One region of the Streptomyces sp. NBC_00887 genome, then DNA from elsewhere that is predicted to be linked to it. Evidence: riboswitches for the same ligand, from Rfam matches in the RefSeq annotation. Region 1 holds a riboswitch; the other holds the start of a gene.
What was found. Region 1 has a riboswitch for cyclic di-AMP ahead of OG844_RS14285 (peptidoglycan DD-metalloendopeptidase family protein). Riboswitches for the same ligand answer to the same signal wherever they lie in the genome.
Positions count from the first base shown of each region.

Region 2: it holds a riboswitch for cyclic di-AMP, as region 1 does, so the genes downstream of both, OG844_RS17930 (transglycosylase SLT domain-containing protein) here and OG844_RS14285 (peptidoglycan DD-metalloendopeptidase family protein) in region 1, are expected to answer to the same signal.

Region 1 covers NZ_CP108788.1:3,129,711-3,136,870, forward strand. Annotated here, with positions in the region: gene OG844_RS14270 (STM4012 family radical SAM protein) at 1-364, shown strand, start outside; gene OG844_RS14275 (STM4011 family radical SAM protein) at 370-1,299, shown strand; gene OG844_RS14280 (SGNH/GDSL hydrolase family protein) at 1,362-2,189, opposite strand; gene OG844_RS14285 (peptidoglycan DD-metalloendopeptidase family protein) at 2,356-3,327, opposite strand; cyclic di-AMP (ydaO/yuaA leader) riboswitch at 3,332-3,490, opposite strand; gene OG844_RS14290 (tyrosine-protein phosphatase) at 3,912-4,724, shown strand; gene OG844_RS14295 (DUF6126 family protein) at 4,734-4,907, opposite strand; gene OG844_RS14300 (helix-turn-helix domain-containing protein) at 4,977-5,669, opposite strand; gene OG844_RS14305 (aspartate aminotransferase family protein) at 5,729-7,126, opposite strand; gene dxs (1-deoxy-D-xylulose-5-phosphate synthase) at 7,123-7,160, opposite strand, start outside.
Region 2 covers NZ_CP108788.1:3,941,373-3,948,532, forward strand. Annotated here, with positions in the region: gene OG844_RS17910 (hypothetical protein) at 1-221, opposite strand, end outside; gene OG844_RS17915 (DedA family protein) at 548-1,210, shown strand; gene OG844_RS17920 (sensor histidine kinase) at 1,294-2,484, shown strand; gene OG844_RS17925 (response regulator) at 2,484-3,119, shown strand; gene OG844_RS17930 (transglycosylase SLT domain-containing protein) at 3,217-4,074, opposite strand; cyclic di-AMP (ydaO/yuaA leader) riboswitch at 4,079-4,263, opposite strand; gene OG844_RS17935 (hypothetical protein) at 4,620-4,856, shown strand; gene OG844_RS17940 (flavodoxin family protein) at 4,939-5,391, opposite strand; gene OG844_RS17945 (hypothetical protein) at 5,384-5,776, shown strand; gene OG844_RS17950 (thioesterase II family protein) at 5,886-6,632, shown strand; gene OG844_RS17955 (TetR/AcrR family transcriptional regulator) at 6,811-7,160, opposite strand, start outside.

The sequences.
Region 1 (7,160 bases):
CGCGGTGGAGATGCGCGAGATCCGGGGCATCATCGACGGGTTCACGGCCACCGAGGACTTCTCGCGGGCCGAGGTCGGACGGTACGTCGACGGTGACGAGGCCCGCAGGCGCCACCTCCTGCAGTCGTTGCTCCAGGCCGAGGGCATGCCCCACGACGGGTACCGCGAGCGCTTCGGCACCGATCCCTTCGGGGACTTCCCGGGCGAACTGGGCGCCTTCGAGGAGCGCGGCTGGCTGGACGGGACCGCCGGCCCCGGCCTGCTGCGGCTCTCCCCCGAGGGCCTCGCCCACTCCGACGCGCTCGGCCCGGAACTGTTCTCCCCCGCCGTACGGGCCGCGATGGCCGCGTACGAGGTGAAGTGAGCACCGTGACGCCGACGCCTGCGGACCTGACGATTCTCTACCGGGGCCCGCTGGCGTCGTGCGACTACGACTGCCCCTACTGCCCGTTCGCCAAGCGGCGGGACAGCGGGGAGCAGCTGCGGGCCGACCGTGCGGCTCTGGAGCGGTTCACGGCGTGGGCCGCCGCGCAGACCGGCGAGCGGTTGTCGGTGCTCTTCACACCGTGGGGCGAGGGGCTGGTCCGGTCCTGGTACCGGCACGCTCTCGTCGAGCTGTCCCGGCTCCCGCACATCGGCCGGGTCGCCATCCAGACCAATCTCAGCGGGCGCACCGGCTGGCTGGCCGACGCGGCGCGGGACAAGGTCGCCCTGTGGTGCACGTACCACCCCGGCCAGACGCCGTACGAGCGGTTCCTCGGCAGGTGCCGGGAGCTGACCGCTCTGGGGGTCCGCCACAGCGTCGGAGTCGTGGGGCTGGACGCCCATCTCGACGAGGCGCGGAGGCTGCGCGAGGCGCTGCCCGCTGAGGTGTACCTCTGGGTCAACGCCGCCGAGGGGCACACGTATACGGACGAGGAGGCGGACCGTTGGACGGCCCTGGACCCTCTGTTCCCGTACAGCCGGCATCCGCACCGCTCGGCCGGGATGCCCTGTCGGACGGGTGAGTCGGTCGTCTCGGTGGACGGCGACGGCACGGTGCGCCGCTGTCACTTCGTCCCCGCCGAACTCGGCAACCTCTACGACGGCAGCTTCCGGCGCTCGTCGGGTCCGCGAGGCTGTCCGCTCGACGTGTGCGACTGCCACATCGGCTATGTGCACCTGGAGACGCTGCCGTTGTACGACGTCTTCGCCGGCGGCGTGCTGGAGCGGATACCCGCCGGCCCGGTACGGGTGCCGACCGCGGACGCGCCGCGTGGAGCGGTGCCGCGGCGCTCCCTCCCCGTCATCACTCGCTGAGCGCACTGACCGCACTGATCACCCGCGTCGGGTACGCGTGTGATCAGTGCGCTCGGAGGTGCTCAGAGCGGGAGCAGGTCGGGGCGTTTGGCCTCGACGTGGTCGCCGGAGGACTCGCCGCGCAGGCGCCGGCCGATCCACGGGACGAGGTACTCGCGGGCCCAGGCCATGTCGTCGCGGCGCACCTCGAGTGCCCCGCGCTGTACCTGCGGAGGCCACACCTGGTCGGGGTCGGCCGGCACGTCGAGGCCGAGGACCTGGGCGGCGCGCAGCGCGACCCGGGTGTGTCCCTCCGCCGAGAGGTGCAGCCGGTCGTTGTCCCAGGCGCGCCTGTCCTGCACGGACCGCAGCGACCACAGGTCCAGGACCGGGCAGTCGTAGCGGTCGGCGATGGACCGCACATGGGCGGTGTACGTGGCGATCTTGCCCCGCAGGTGCCGGAGCACCGGAACGCCTCGGGTGTCGAAGCCGGTGGTGATCATGACGGTGCCGACCGAACGGGTCAGGTCGGCGACCGCGCGCTCGAAGCGTTCGGCCACGTCGTCCGGGTCGGAGCCGGGCCGGATGATGTCGTTGCCGCCCGCGCAGAAGCTCACCAGATCCGGTGCGAGCTCCTTGGCGCGGGGGACCTGCTCCTCGACTATCTGGTCGAGGAGGCGTCCGCGTACGGCGAGATTGGCGTACCGGAAGTTCCCGTGCGGGCCGTCCGCGGGGCCGGCCGCTGCAGCGGGGAGTGGGAGCTGGTCCGCCAGGATGACCGCGAAACGGTCCGCCCAGCCGATGAGCGTCCCGTCGGGGCCGGGGTCTCCGACGCCCTCGGTGAAGCTGTCGCCAATCGCTGCGTACGACCCGATGGTGCCTCGTTGTTTGTTTCTCGAATCGTCTGCCACAAGCGCATATCCTGCACCTTCGAATGTGACCTACGCGACCGTAATAAGGGGTTGACGGGTGGTGAGATAGACCACCCGGTCAGGTTTTGGTAAAGCCGGAATAAGCAGAGGGGCGGTGCGCCGCCGCGCACCGCCCCTCTTGGGCTCACCGAGCCGCCCGATTGCGTCAGATGGAGACGCCGTGCGAGCGCAGGTAGGCGATCGGGTCGACGTCCGAGCCGTAGCTCGGGCCGGTGCGGACCTCGAAGTGGAGGTGCGGGCCGGTGGAGTTGCCGGTGGAACCGGAGAGGCCGATCTGCTGGCCGCCGGTGACGGTCTGGCCGGCCGAGACGCCGAGCGACGACAGGTGGGCGTACTGGGAGTACATGCCGTCGTCGTGCTTGATGACGACCTCGTTGCCGTACGCACCGCTCCAGCCCGCGGAGACCACGGTGCCCGGGCCGATGGACCGGACGCTGGTGCCGGAGGCGGCCTGGAAGTCGGCGCCGGTGTGGTAACCGCTGGACCAGCTGGCACCGGCGACGCGGTACTGGGTGGAGACGCCACCGTCGGCCACCGGGGTGGTGTAGCCGGAGCTGTCGCTCTCCGAAGCACCGGTGGTGTCGGCGGCGTTGGTGGCCGTCGACGCCTTCTCGGCCGGCGCGGCGGCCTTCGGGGCCGACTCCGCCTTCGAGGGGGCAGCCTTCGACGGGGCGGCCTTCGACGGGGCGGCCTTCGACGGGGCGGCCTTGGAGGGCGCGGACTCCGTGGTGGAACCGGATGCCTTGACGCCGAGGGTCAGCTTCATGCCCGGGAAGATCAGGCTCGGGTTGTCGCCGACGACCTCACGGTTGTCCTTGTACAGCTTCTCCCAGCCGCCCTTGACCTTCTTGTCGGCCGCGATCTTCGCCAGATAGTCACCGGCGACCACGGAGTAGGTCCTGGGGGCGCCCTGCTTCTTCGCCACGGAGGCGGCCGGCGCGTGGTGCGCCGCACTGGCGGCCGCGGGCTTGGCTGCGGGCGCGGACTGCTCGGCGGCGAACGCGCCGGTGGCGCCGATCAGCGGAAGGGCGAGGACGGCGCCGCCGGTCCCTGCGGCGAGGACGCCGCGGGAGATCGGGCTGGCCTTCGTACGACGGTGCTTACCCTTTGCGGGCATGGGGAATTCCTCTCCGGCGCCTGCGAGGTGAGCTGTCGGGTTCGGACTGGAGATGCCCGGCCGCGCTGAGCGCGTCTTGACCCCAAGCCGTTCCGGATCACTCCGGTCGGCGGCTTACCTGGTTCCCCCGCTCCTGCCACACGTGAGTCGGTGCGGATTCCGGGCGGCGGCAGGATGAGGCGTTCCGTCCGGATTGACGGTGACCGTAAGCGAGTCAGGACGCCGGGAACAAGCCACCGGTTGCGTACCGGAATGAGCGGTTCAATTCCGTTACGGAATTCCGGTCACACTCCGTGGATTACGGATCTTGGCTTTCCGCGCGGCGTAAGGATTACCTCTCGGCAGTTTCGCCACACACCGTCACGGATATGATCCCGCTCACCTGCCGAGCCCCATCTCCCATGCAAGCGGGGCATGTTCTGCTAAATACACCAATACGGACATGTCATGCTCGCGGGCCGCCGGTCACCCCGGCAGGAAAGGCGCCGAAGGGCGAAACGATTGCCCGATGAATCCATGTCGTATCGTCGCGGGCGTGCCCCCGTCGGCGAGCGGCGCCGACGCCAGACACTCCAGGAGTCCTTGTGACGCAGCAGCTGCCAGAGGTTCCGTCGACAGACGCCGAGCTGACCGGGGTCCGCAACTTCCGCGACGTGGGCGGCCTGCCGACCACGGACGGCGGCAGGGTGCGCTACCGGCGCCTCTACCGCAGCGGCCACCTGGCGCACGCCACCGAGACGGACACGGCATTCCTGGCCGGACTCGGCCTGCACACCGTCTTCGACTTCCGCAACGCCGCCGACCACAAGCTCGACGGCCTCGATGTGGAACTGCCAGGCGTCCGGAATGTCAGCATTCCGCTCTCCGACCCGGCCGACGGCGCCGAGTTCTGGCGACTGGTGCGCGACGGCGACATCCAGCAGCTGCGCTCGATCCTCGCCGACGGCAAGGGGACGGCCCGCATGATCGCGTCGTACCGGTCGATCATCACGGACCGCACCGCGGAGCACAGCAGGGTGCTGCACGCGCTGGCCGAGGACAGCGTGCCGGCGCTGATGCACTGCGCGGCGGGCAAGGACCGGGCCGGCCTGTCGATCGCGATCTCGCTGCTGGCCGTCGGCGTCGAGAAGGAGGCCGTCGAGGCCGACTACCTCAAGTCCAACGACGCGCACCGCCGCTACAAGGTGCGGCGCAGCGACACGTCGTCGGCAGGGATGTCGGACGAGGTGATGGAGCTACTCAACCCGCTCTTCGGTGCGCATTCCGACTACCTCGCCGCCGCCTTCGCCGCGATCGAGGAGACCTGGGGCGGCACGGACCGCTACCTCAGCGAGGGGCTGAAGCTCGCGCCCGAAACCCGCGAGAGGCTGCGCGAGCGTCTCGTCGAGGAGGCGTAGCGCAGGCGGTCAGCCTTTGCCCGCCACGGTGAACAGGAGAAAGAGGAAGGCCGCGACGACGTGGCCGGCCACCAGGTAGGCGACGAGCCGGATGACCACGCCGCGGGGCATCTTCCGCTCCTGCGTGTCCTTGCTCCCCCGCGGGCGCGGGGTGAGCGGGTCGTAGTGCTCCGAATCGGACATGGCAGTCCTCTCTTTCGGGTCTCGGGCCGAGTTGACCGGTGTGCGGCAGGGGCGGTGGGGCGTGCGAGGTCAGCGAAGGTGCGTCCCACTGCCCAGGCACAGCTCCGCCGAGGGGCTCTGCAGCAGGGTGTGGACGAAGAGCAGCTCGGCGCCCCCGCGGTCGAGCGCCGCGATCCGGTGCGGGGTGAGCGAGTCGAAGTGCGCGCTGTCCCCCGGCCCGAGGTCGTGCACGGTCTCCCCCAGACTCACCCGCAGCCGCCCGTCGAGGACGTACAGCCATTCCTCGCCCGGGTGGACGCGTACGAGATCGCTCTGGGCCCCGTAGGGGACCCGGACCCGCAACGCCTGCATCGCCCGGCCCGAGCCACCGGCCTGCTGGTAGATCCAGCCGTCGGCTTCGGCACCACCCGAGGCACCACCCGAAGCGCCACCCGGGCCGGCGCCCGGAGCGCTGCCCGCGGTCCCGCCGAGCGCGCCGCCCGGAGCGCCCGCGAACGGGCCGCCGCGGACGATCGCGTCACGCTCGGGCGGCATCTCGCCGAGGAGCTCGGAGACCGTCGTACCGTAGATGCGGGCGAGCCCGAGCAGCATCGGCAGTGACGGCTGCCTGCGGCCCGTCTCGAGCCGGGAGAGGTGTGCCGGGGAGAGATCGGCCCGCCGGGCGGCGGCCTCCAGGGTGAGCCCCCGGTGGAGGCGCAGGTCGCGCAGGCGCGGAGCGATTCCGGGCAGCTCGTCGGCCACCCCTCCGTCAGGAGGATTCATGGCTCCATTGGGCCAGGAGCTTTCCTCGGAGGCAAATTTCTTGCCTCCGAGGCAAAGTGTCAGCGGTTGGCGACGGCCTGCTTGACCAGCGTCCTGCCGAAGTCCCACATCAGCCCGCCCCCGCTGTGCGCGTCGTCCATGACGGCCGTGAAGGCGGCCACGAAGCGGTCCACCTCGCGCTCACCGATGACCAGTGGGGGGATCAGCTTGATCACTTCCAGGTGGTCGCCGGAGACCTGGGTGAGGATCCGGTGCTTCTGCAGCAGGGGCACGACCACCATCTGGGCGAAGAGGCCCTTCCTGGCCGCCTGCAGCATGGTCCAGCGGCTGCGGAGTTTCAGCGAGGAGGGCCGGCCGAACTCGATCCCGATCATCAGCCCGCGTCCGCGCACCTCGTGCAGCAGCTCGTAGCGGCCGACGAGCGCGGCGAGCCGCTCCCGCAGCAGGTCACCCGTGCGACGGGCGTGCGCGACCGTCTCCTCGTCCTCCATCACCGCGAGGACCGCGAGCCCGGCCGCCATGGCCTGGGCGTTCGAGCCGAAGCTCGCCGAGTGCACGAGCACCCGGTCCATGGAGGAGTAGACGCGTTTGAAGATCCAGTCCTTGCCGAGCGTCGCGCCGACGGGCACGTATCCGCCGGAGAGCGCCTTCGCCACACAGACGAGATCGGGTTCGACACCCTCCTCGTGCTGGTACGCGTAGAAGTCGCCGGTCCTGCCCAGACCGGTCTGCACCTCGTCGACGATGAGCACCGCCTTGTGCCGGTGCAGCAGCTCCTGCGCGGACCGCAGGAACCCCGGCGGCGAGGCGTGCACCCCCTTGCCCTGGATCGGCTCCACCACCAGGCCGGCCACGTCTCCGCGCGTGAGCTCGCGGCGCAGGGCATCCAGATCACCGAGGGCGATCGCCGTGTCGGGAAGCAGGGGCGCGAAGCCGTCCCGGAACCCCGCTTCGCCGTTGACCGAGAGCGAGCCGGTCGTCAGGCCGTGGAAGGCATGGCTGCAGTAGAGGATCCGGGGCTTTCCGGTGGCGTACCGGGCGAATTTCAGTGCGGTCTCGACGGCCTCGGTGCCGCTGTTGCCGAAGAACACCCGGTCCAGATGGGGGCTGTGCGCCAGCAGCCGCTCGGCCAGGAGTCCGGGCAGCGGCTGGCAGTCGAAACGGGTGAGGTCGGCGAGCGAGGCGTCGAGGACGTCGTGCAGGGCCTTGCGTACGACGGGATGGTGCCGGCCGAGCCCCATCACGCCGAAGCCGGCGAGCATGTCGAGGTAGTCGTTGCCTTCCGCGTCCCAGAAGTACGCGCCCTCGGCCCGCTCGTAGACCTTGTCGAAGCCGATGGTGCGGAGCATGCGCGGCAGCTGGTGGTTCAGATGCCTGCCATGCAGCTCGTAGCGCTCGGCGCCGCGTTCCGCGAGGAGCCGCGCCAGATCGAAGCCCTTGGGCCCGTCGTCCTTCATGGCCTGTTCTCCCTCGGCACCACGTGCTCCGACC
Region 2 (7,160 bases), 810 kb from region 1:
TCAGGCTTCGACTTCGCGTCCTGCGGCGTCTCCGCCCCGTCGGCGACAGCCGTGGAATCGTCCCCGTCGGCGCCCTTCTCGAGCACGGCGGACTCCTCCGCCGCCTTCTCCGCATCCCCCTCCGTCCGCGCGGGGGCAGGGGCCGTCAGGCCGGGGATGTACGCCGGGTCTGTTCCCGCGGCGAACTCGGGCTTGGTGTTCGAATCTATGCGCTGCTCCACGGCGGGCAGTATGGACGACGAACCTGTACGAGACCAGTCACAGCGGTCCGGACGGCGCGGACGCGCCCCTGCCGGAAGGCGGCCGCCCGGCGCCCGGCCCGGTCGGCGGAGCCACCGGGCGCACAGCCGAGGACCTGCCCGATGCCGGGACCGGTCCCCTGCCCGGCTCTCGCCCCGCCCTGCGGGAAACCGCAGGGCGCCCCGTGCGGTGAACCCCAACGGCCTTGACGGCGACCCTCGTACCGGCGCCGTGCCGCGCTCCCTAGCGTTCCTGGAGAGGCGTGGCGGACCCCGCGCGTCTCGTGCCGCCGGCCAGGAGACCGCTCATGGATCACGCACCGCTTGCCCTCCCCCAGGAACCCGCTGCCGGTATCGCCGGCTGGGCGGCCGATCTCGTGGACACCCTGGGTGCTCCCGGGGCGGGCCTCGCCGTCGCCCTGGAGAACCTCTTCCCGCCGCTGCCGAGCGAGGTCATCCTCCCGCTGACCGGATTCGCGGCCGGACAGGGTGTCATCGGTCTGACGTCCGCCCTGTTCTGGACGACGCTCGGTTCGGTCGTGGGCGCCGTGGTCCTGTACGGAATCGGGACGCTCTTCGGCCGCGACCGGGTCCACGCGGTCTGGGCGAGGCTGCCGCTGGTCCAGCCCGCCGATCTCGAACGTACGGAGCAGTGGTTCGCCCGGCACGGCACCAAAGCGGTGCTGCTCGGCCGCATGGTGCCGGTGTTCCGGAGCCTCATCTCCGTACCGGCCGGCGTGGAGCGCATGCCCTTCGCTCTCTTCGTCGTCCTGACGGCCCTGGGGAGCCTGATGTGGAACTCGGTTCTGGTGATGGCCGGTTACTGGCTCGGCGACCGGTGGAACACCGTGGAGGCCTACGTCGGAGTGCTGTCCAAGGCCGTCGTCGTTCTCGTCCTGGTGGCCTTCGCCGGGTACGTCGGGGTACGGCTGCGCTCCCGCGACCGGGGGCAGCACCGCCGTACCCCGTGAGCTCCCGGCCGCCCGCGGCACGATCATGTTCCGCCGGTATCGTGTGGCCCGCGCCTGTCCCGGTATCCCTGCAGGAGGACGTCATGGACGACGCGGCACGCCCGCTCCGGGACTCCGGGGGCGCCGGGGTCGTCCCCGCGGCACAGTCGTTCCCGCTTCCGCGCCGAGCCGCCGGCGCCCTGCTCGGCTGCTGCACCGCGCTCCTGGGCCTGCTGTACTTCGCGGTTCCGGGCGCGGCGCTGGGACCGTTCCTCCTGTGGCCCCGTACGCACGGCCGCGCGCTCGCCCTGCTGGCCGGTGGGGCCCGTGGGCTCGCGGAGCTGGAGCGGTGGCGGCGCGGTGTCTTCTTCGGTGACGTGTTCCCCGCACACAGCCTGTCCGGGCGGGCCGTCCTGCGCTTCGTCGCCGCACGTACCTGGACCGGCATCCTGTTCGCCTTCGTGACCGGGCTGCTCGTGTTCGGGGCGGTACTGGCCGGGCTCCTGGCCGCCGGGGTGGTCCGGTCGACCACGAGCTGGCAGGAGCTGCTGCCCCAGGCCGCCCTCGGCGGTGTCCTGCTCTTCCTCGACCTGCAGGGGCTCGTCTCCCTCGACGCCCTCGACGCCCGCCTGGCCCGTGAACACTTCGGGCCCTCCGCGCGGGAACTGCTGGAGCAGCGCATCGACGAACTGGCCGCCAGCCGTGCCGGAGTCCTCGAAGCGGTCGACACGGAGCGCCGCCGCATCGAACGCGATCTGCACGACGGCGTCCAGCAGCGGCTCGTCGCGCTGGCCATGCTCCTGGGCCGCGCCCGCCGCAACCGGACGCCGGAACAGGCCGAAGCGCTGCTGCGACAGGCGCACAAGGAGTCGAGGGACGTCCTCACGGAGCTACGGGAAGTGGCCTGGCGGGTCTATCCGTCGGCACTGGACAGTCTGGGTCTCGAGGAGGCGCTCGGCGGCGTGGCCGAGCGGTGCGTGATCCCGCTGCGCATGGAGTTCGATCTCGCGGTGCCGCTGCCCCGTCCGGTGGAGACCGCCGCGTACTTCGTGGTCTCGGAGGCGGTCACCAACGCCGCGAAGCACTCCGGTGCCACGCACATCTCCGTCACCGTCCGGGGCGACGGCAACCGGGTGTCGGTGCGGGTCCGGGACAACGGCACCGGCGGTGCGGATCCCGCGGGCAGCGGGCTGACCGGGCTACGGAGCCGGGTCGACGCGCTCGACGGCCTGCTGCACATCGAAAGCCCTCCGAAGGGACCGACCACCATCACCGCGGAGCTGCTGTGCGCGTAATGCTCGCCGAGGACTCGACGCTGCTCCGGGAGGGCCTCGTCCGGCTGCTGGCGGAGGAGGGGCACGACGTCCTCGCCGCGGTGGGCGACGGAACGTCCCTCATCCAGGAGGCCGGGGCGCGGACACCGGACCTCGTCGTCGTCGACATCCGGATGCCTCCCACCCACACCGACGAGGGGCTGCGGGCCGCCCTGGAGATCCGCGAGCGGTGGCCGGCGGTCGGCGTACTGGTGCTGTCCCAGCATGTCGAGCGCACCTATGCGGCCCGGTTGCTGTCAGGGGGCGCCGAGCGGGTGGGGTACCTGCTGAAGGACCGGGTCGCGCAGGTCGACGAGTTCCTCGACGCACTGGAGCGGATCCGGGCGGGAGGTGTGGTGCTCGACCCGGAGGTCGTACGGCAGCTGGTGCTCCGCAGTACCCACAGCGATCCGCTGGCCGGGCTGACGCCCCGGGAACGCACGGTCCTGCAGGAACTGGCGCAGGGCCGCACCAACGCCGCCATCGCGCAGCGGCTGCACCTGTCGCTGAGTTCGGTCGAGAAGCACCTCGGCTCCGTCTTCGACAAGCTGGAGCTGCCGAGCACCACGGAGTACAGCCGCCGGGTCCTCGCGGTGCTGCACTACCTGAAGTCGTAGGACCGGCGCAGGAGGCCGGGACACACGGACGGGTGGTGCGGATTCGTCCGAACCCGCACCACCCGTCGATCGTGCTCAGCTGTCACACAGCCGTGTGTCAGTAGGCCCCGAAGACGTTGTCGATCGAGCCGTACCGGTCTGCGGCGTAGTTGCACGCTGCGGTGATGTTGGCGACCGGGTCATAGCTGTCGGTCGACGTACCGGGCACGTGGTAGGCCTCGAAGGTCGGGTCGATGACCTGCAGCAGGCCCTTGGACGGGATGCCCGCGGCGGCGTTCGAGTCCCAGTTGTTGATGGCGAGCGGGTTGCCCGAGGACTCACGCATGATGTTGCGGTGGATGCCGTCGTAGCTGCCGGGGATGCCGTGCTCGGCCATGACCGCCAGCGACTCCTTGATCCAGCCGTCGAGGTCGTTCGTGTACGTGGCCGGCTGGGCCGCGGGAGCGGCGGCGGGCGCGCCCTGCGCGGCGAGCTTCGTGCTCGTGCGCTCCGAACGGTCGGCGCGGTCGGCGCTCTTCTCGGCGCGGTCCGAGGCGCCGGAGGCCTTGGGTTCGGCCTTACCCGACTTCGCAGCCTTGTTCTCGGCCTTGGCGCCGATGGTCAGCTTCAGACCGGGGCGAATCAGATCGGGGTTGTCGCCGACAGCCGCGCGATTGTCCTTGTACAGCTCCTGCCAGCCACCGCTCACGGAATGTCCGCGTGCGATCTTGGCGAGGGAGTCACCCAAGATCACGGAATAGGTGACGGGTGCGGACTTCTTGGCCGCAATTCCCTTTGCGGACACAGCAGTCGACGTCGACGCCTTTTCGATGGCGACCGGCTGGGCCGGTGCTGCGAAGGCGCCGGTCGCACCGATCACGGGGAGGGCCAGAGCGGCTCCGCCCGTGCTCACGGCGATGATGCCGCGGGTCAGTGAACTGGTCCTGGAACGACGGTGCTTACCCTTTGCGGGCATGGTGAATTCCTCTCCGTCGCCTGCGAAGTGAGCTGTCGGGTTCGGGCTGGAGATGCCCGGCCGCATGCGAATGCGACTTCACCCCGAGCCGATCCGGATACCGGATCGGCGCTTACCTGGGTCCCCCGCTCCTGCCGTACGTGAGTGGTCGGGTTACCGGACGGCGGCAGGATTCGGCGTTCCATCCGGAGTGAGGGTGACCGTAGGCGAGAAATAGCGAAAGGAACAAGCCCCGAATTGGTGATCACAATTCATTCGCAAGATCGATCGATGGAAATTCGTGTAATCGACCCCACACGGCGAAGCCAACTTTCTTGGCGCACAAGGGGACCGGCCGACGGCTGTCGACGTCGTCGGCGTGACAGGTGACGCTGGTCACTGAGTCCGATAAGGGCGATTTGCTCTGTGCCGAAAGATCACAGGCCGCACGATATGGGGCCTTATGAATGACGGGATCAATCCCAAGAATCGACTAAATCAGGCAAACAGCTCATTGACGTCACATCTGCGCATACCGCGGCCGTCCGTGTGGAACCGATCCACGCATGACCGACAGCGCGAGCCCCAGCACCTGGAACCCGCCGATCACCGTCCTGGCCGTACAGCCGGGAGATCCGCCCTTCCGCCTCGTGGAGATCGACGGAGAGATCGTCGGCAGGGCGACGGCGATGACCGACGTGCTCGTCATCGCCAACGCGGCCGGAATCACCGTCCATGACCTCGACGACCCCGCCACGGTGCGATGGGTGGGCGGCGACAAGCTCACCTGGCGGCCACGCTGAGCAGCGGACGGTACGTCCTGCCCGGCAGAACGTGACCCGGAGCTCGCCGCCGGGCCGAACAGCGCCCGGGAGGCGCGCCGCCTCAGCCCATCAGCCCGGCGGCGACGGTCGCACCCAGTTCCCAGCACGCCTCGATGTCGGCCTTGCCCGGCTCGCCCGTGACTTTCACGGCGTCGGCCGTACGGCGCCATCCCAGGCCGGTCGTGATCGACTCCATGGCCCGCAGGGCGCCGGTGACGTCGCTGCCGCCGTGCACGTAGTAGCCGAAGGGCCGGCCGCGCGTCGCGTCCAGGCACGGGTAGTAGACCTGGTCGAAGAAGTGCTTGAGGGCGCCGGACATGTAGCCGAGGTTCGCCGGGGTCCCGAGGAGGTAGCCGTCGGCGGCGAGTACGTCGGAAGCGGTGGCGGAGAGCGCCGCGCGCCGTTCGACCCTGACCCCTTCGATCTCCTCCGTGGTCGCACCGGAGACGACGGCTTCGAACAGCGCCTGACAGTTCGGCGAGGGCGTGTGATGCACGATCAGCAGAGTGGCCACACCCAGGACCCTGCCGCCCGGAACCGCCGACTGCAAGCGAGGCACGCGCCGGCGGTGTGCACGGCTCGTCTGCGCGGCGTCCGGAGTCGCCCCGCAGGAGGCGGGTACCGCCTCGGCGTTGGCCTGCACGTCCCAGCAGATCGGCGGCGCCGCAGGCCTCGCGCTGCTCGTCGCGCTGGCGACCGCCGGCCTGCCCGGGGACGCCCCGGCCATCGTGGACGTCGCCGACGGTCTGCGCACCGCGATGTGGGTCGGCGGTGCGGCCTCGATCATCGGGGGCCTTCTCGCCTTCACTCCCGGGAAGCCGGGGACTCCCGGACCCCGGCCCGCCGTCGAGGCGCCGAGTCCGGCGATCGACGAGGTCGGGGCGCGCAGCAGCGGCTGATGGGCCTGCCCCCGACGGTTCATGGCCGGAGCCTCCCCCGGCGCCGGCCATGAACCCTTATCCTGTTCTGCCACCACCAGCACGCCCCGCCCCCCGACTTGGTGACCTCATGTCTCAGCAGCACACACATGACGACTCCTGGATACGGCGCTTCGCGCCCACCGCGCAGAGCACGGCCCAGCTCGTCTGCTTTCCGCACGCGGGAGGGTCGGCGGGGTACTTCCGCCTCCTGGCCCACGCCCTCGCACCCGGGATCGACACACTGGCCATCCAGTACCCAGGGCGTCAGGACCGGCACGGGGAGCCGCTCCTCGACAGCGTGAAGGGGCTGGCCGACGCCGCCTTCGCCGTCCTGCGCCACCGGCTCGACCCCCCCTTCGCCTTCTTCGGCCACAGCCTGGGTGCAGTCGTCGCCTTCGAGGTGGCCCGCCGGTTCGAGCAGCAGACATCGCACGGACCGGTACGGCTCTTCGCCTCCTCCCGCCGGGCGCCGTCGATCGCACGCAAAGGGACGATCCATCTCCGTGACGACGACGGCCTGGTCGCGGAGATCGTGCGGCTCGGCGGCACGGACCGGTCCGTGCTGGACGACCCCGAAATGCGGGAGCTGATCCTGCCGGTCGTGCGGGCCGACTACCGCGCGGTCGAGACGTACACGGCCCCGCCCGGAGCCCGGCTCACCTGCCCCGTCTCCGTGTTCGCGGGCGCATCCGACCCGGTGACCTCGGCCGCGGACGTGACGGCCTGGGAGGCGCACACCACGAAGGGCACCGACACGCAGGTGTTCGAGGGCGGCCATTTCTACCTCGACCGGCATGTCCCCGAGGTCGCCTCCGCGATCATCGGTGCGATGTAGTTCCCCGGGCAGGGCGCATCCGGAGGGTCACGGACCGGCTGATCATCACTGCTGACGCCGAACCGGTTTGATTGTGCCGCGTGTCGGGAGTGCACACTCCGGAGTCCTATGCCGGCAACGGGGACTGACTGAGCGTCAGGCGACGACTGCTGGTCCGGCCGGCCGGACAGAGGCCGGGCTACCGGTCTCCGGCGGCCGGGCCGAACGTGCCCGGTGCGAGGGCGGCCAGCAGGGAGGTGACCACGAGCTCGGTCGAGGCCGCCATGTCCACGGCGTCGGGTGCGAGAAGCCACTGCACCTGGAGGCCGTCCATGACTGCGATGATGGCGTTGGCGGCGTTCTCGGCTCTGCCCGCGTCGTGTTCGGGAAGGTCGCAGGCCTCGCGCAGGGCGTCGGCGACGAAGGTGCGCAGCCCGCTGTAGCGGTCGCGGAAGTAGGCCTGGGCCGGGTGCTCGTCGGTGACGGATTCCGCCGACAGCACGGCGTAGAGCCGGACGATCCCCTCCCGTTCGGCGTTGCGCAGCGCGG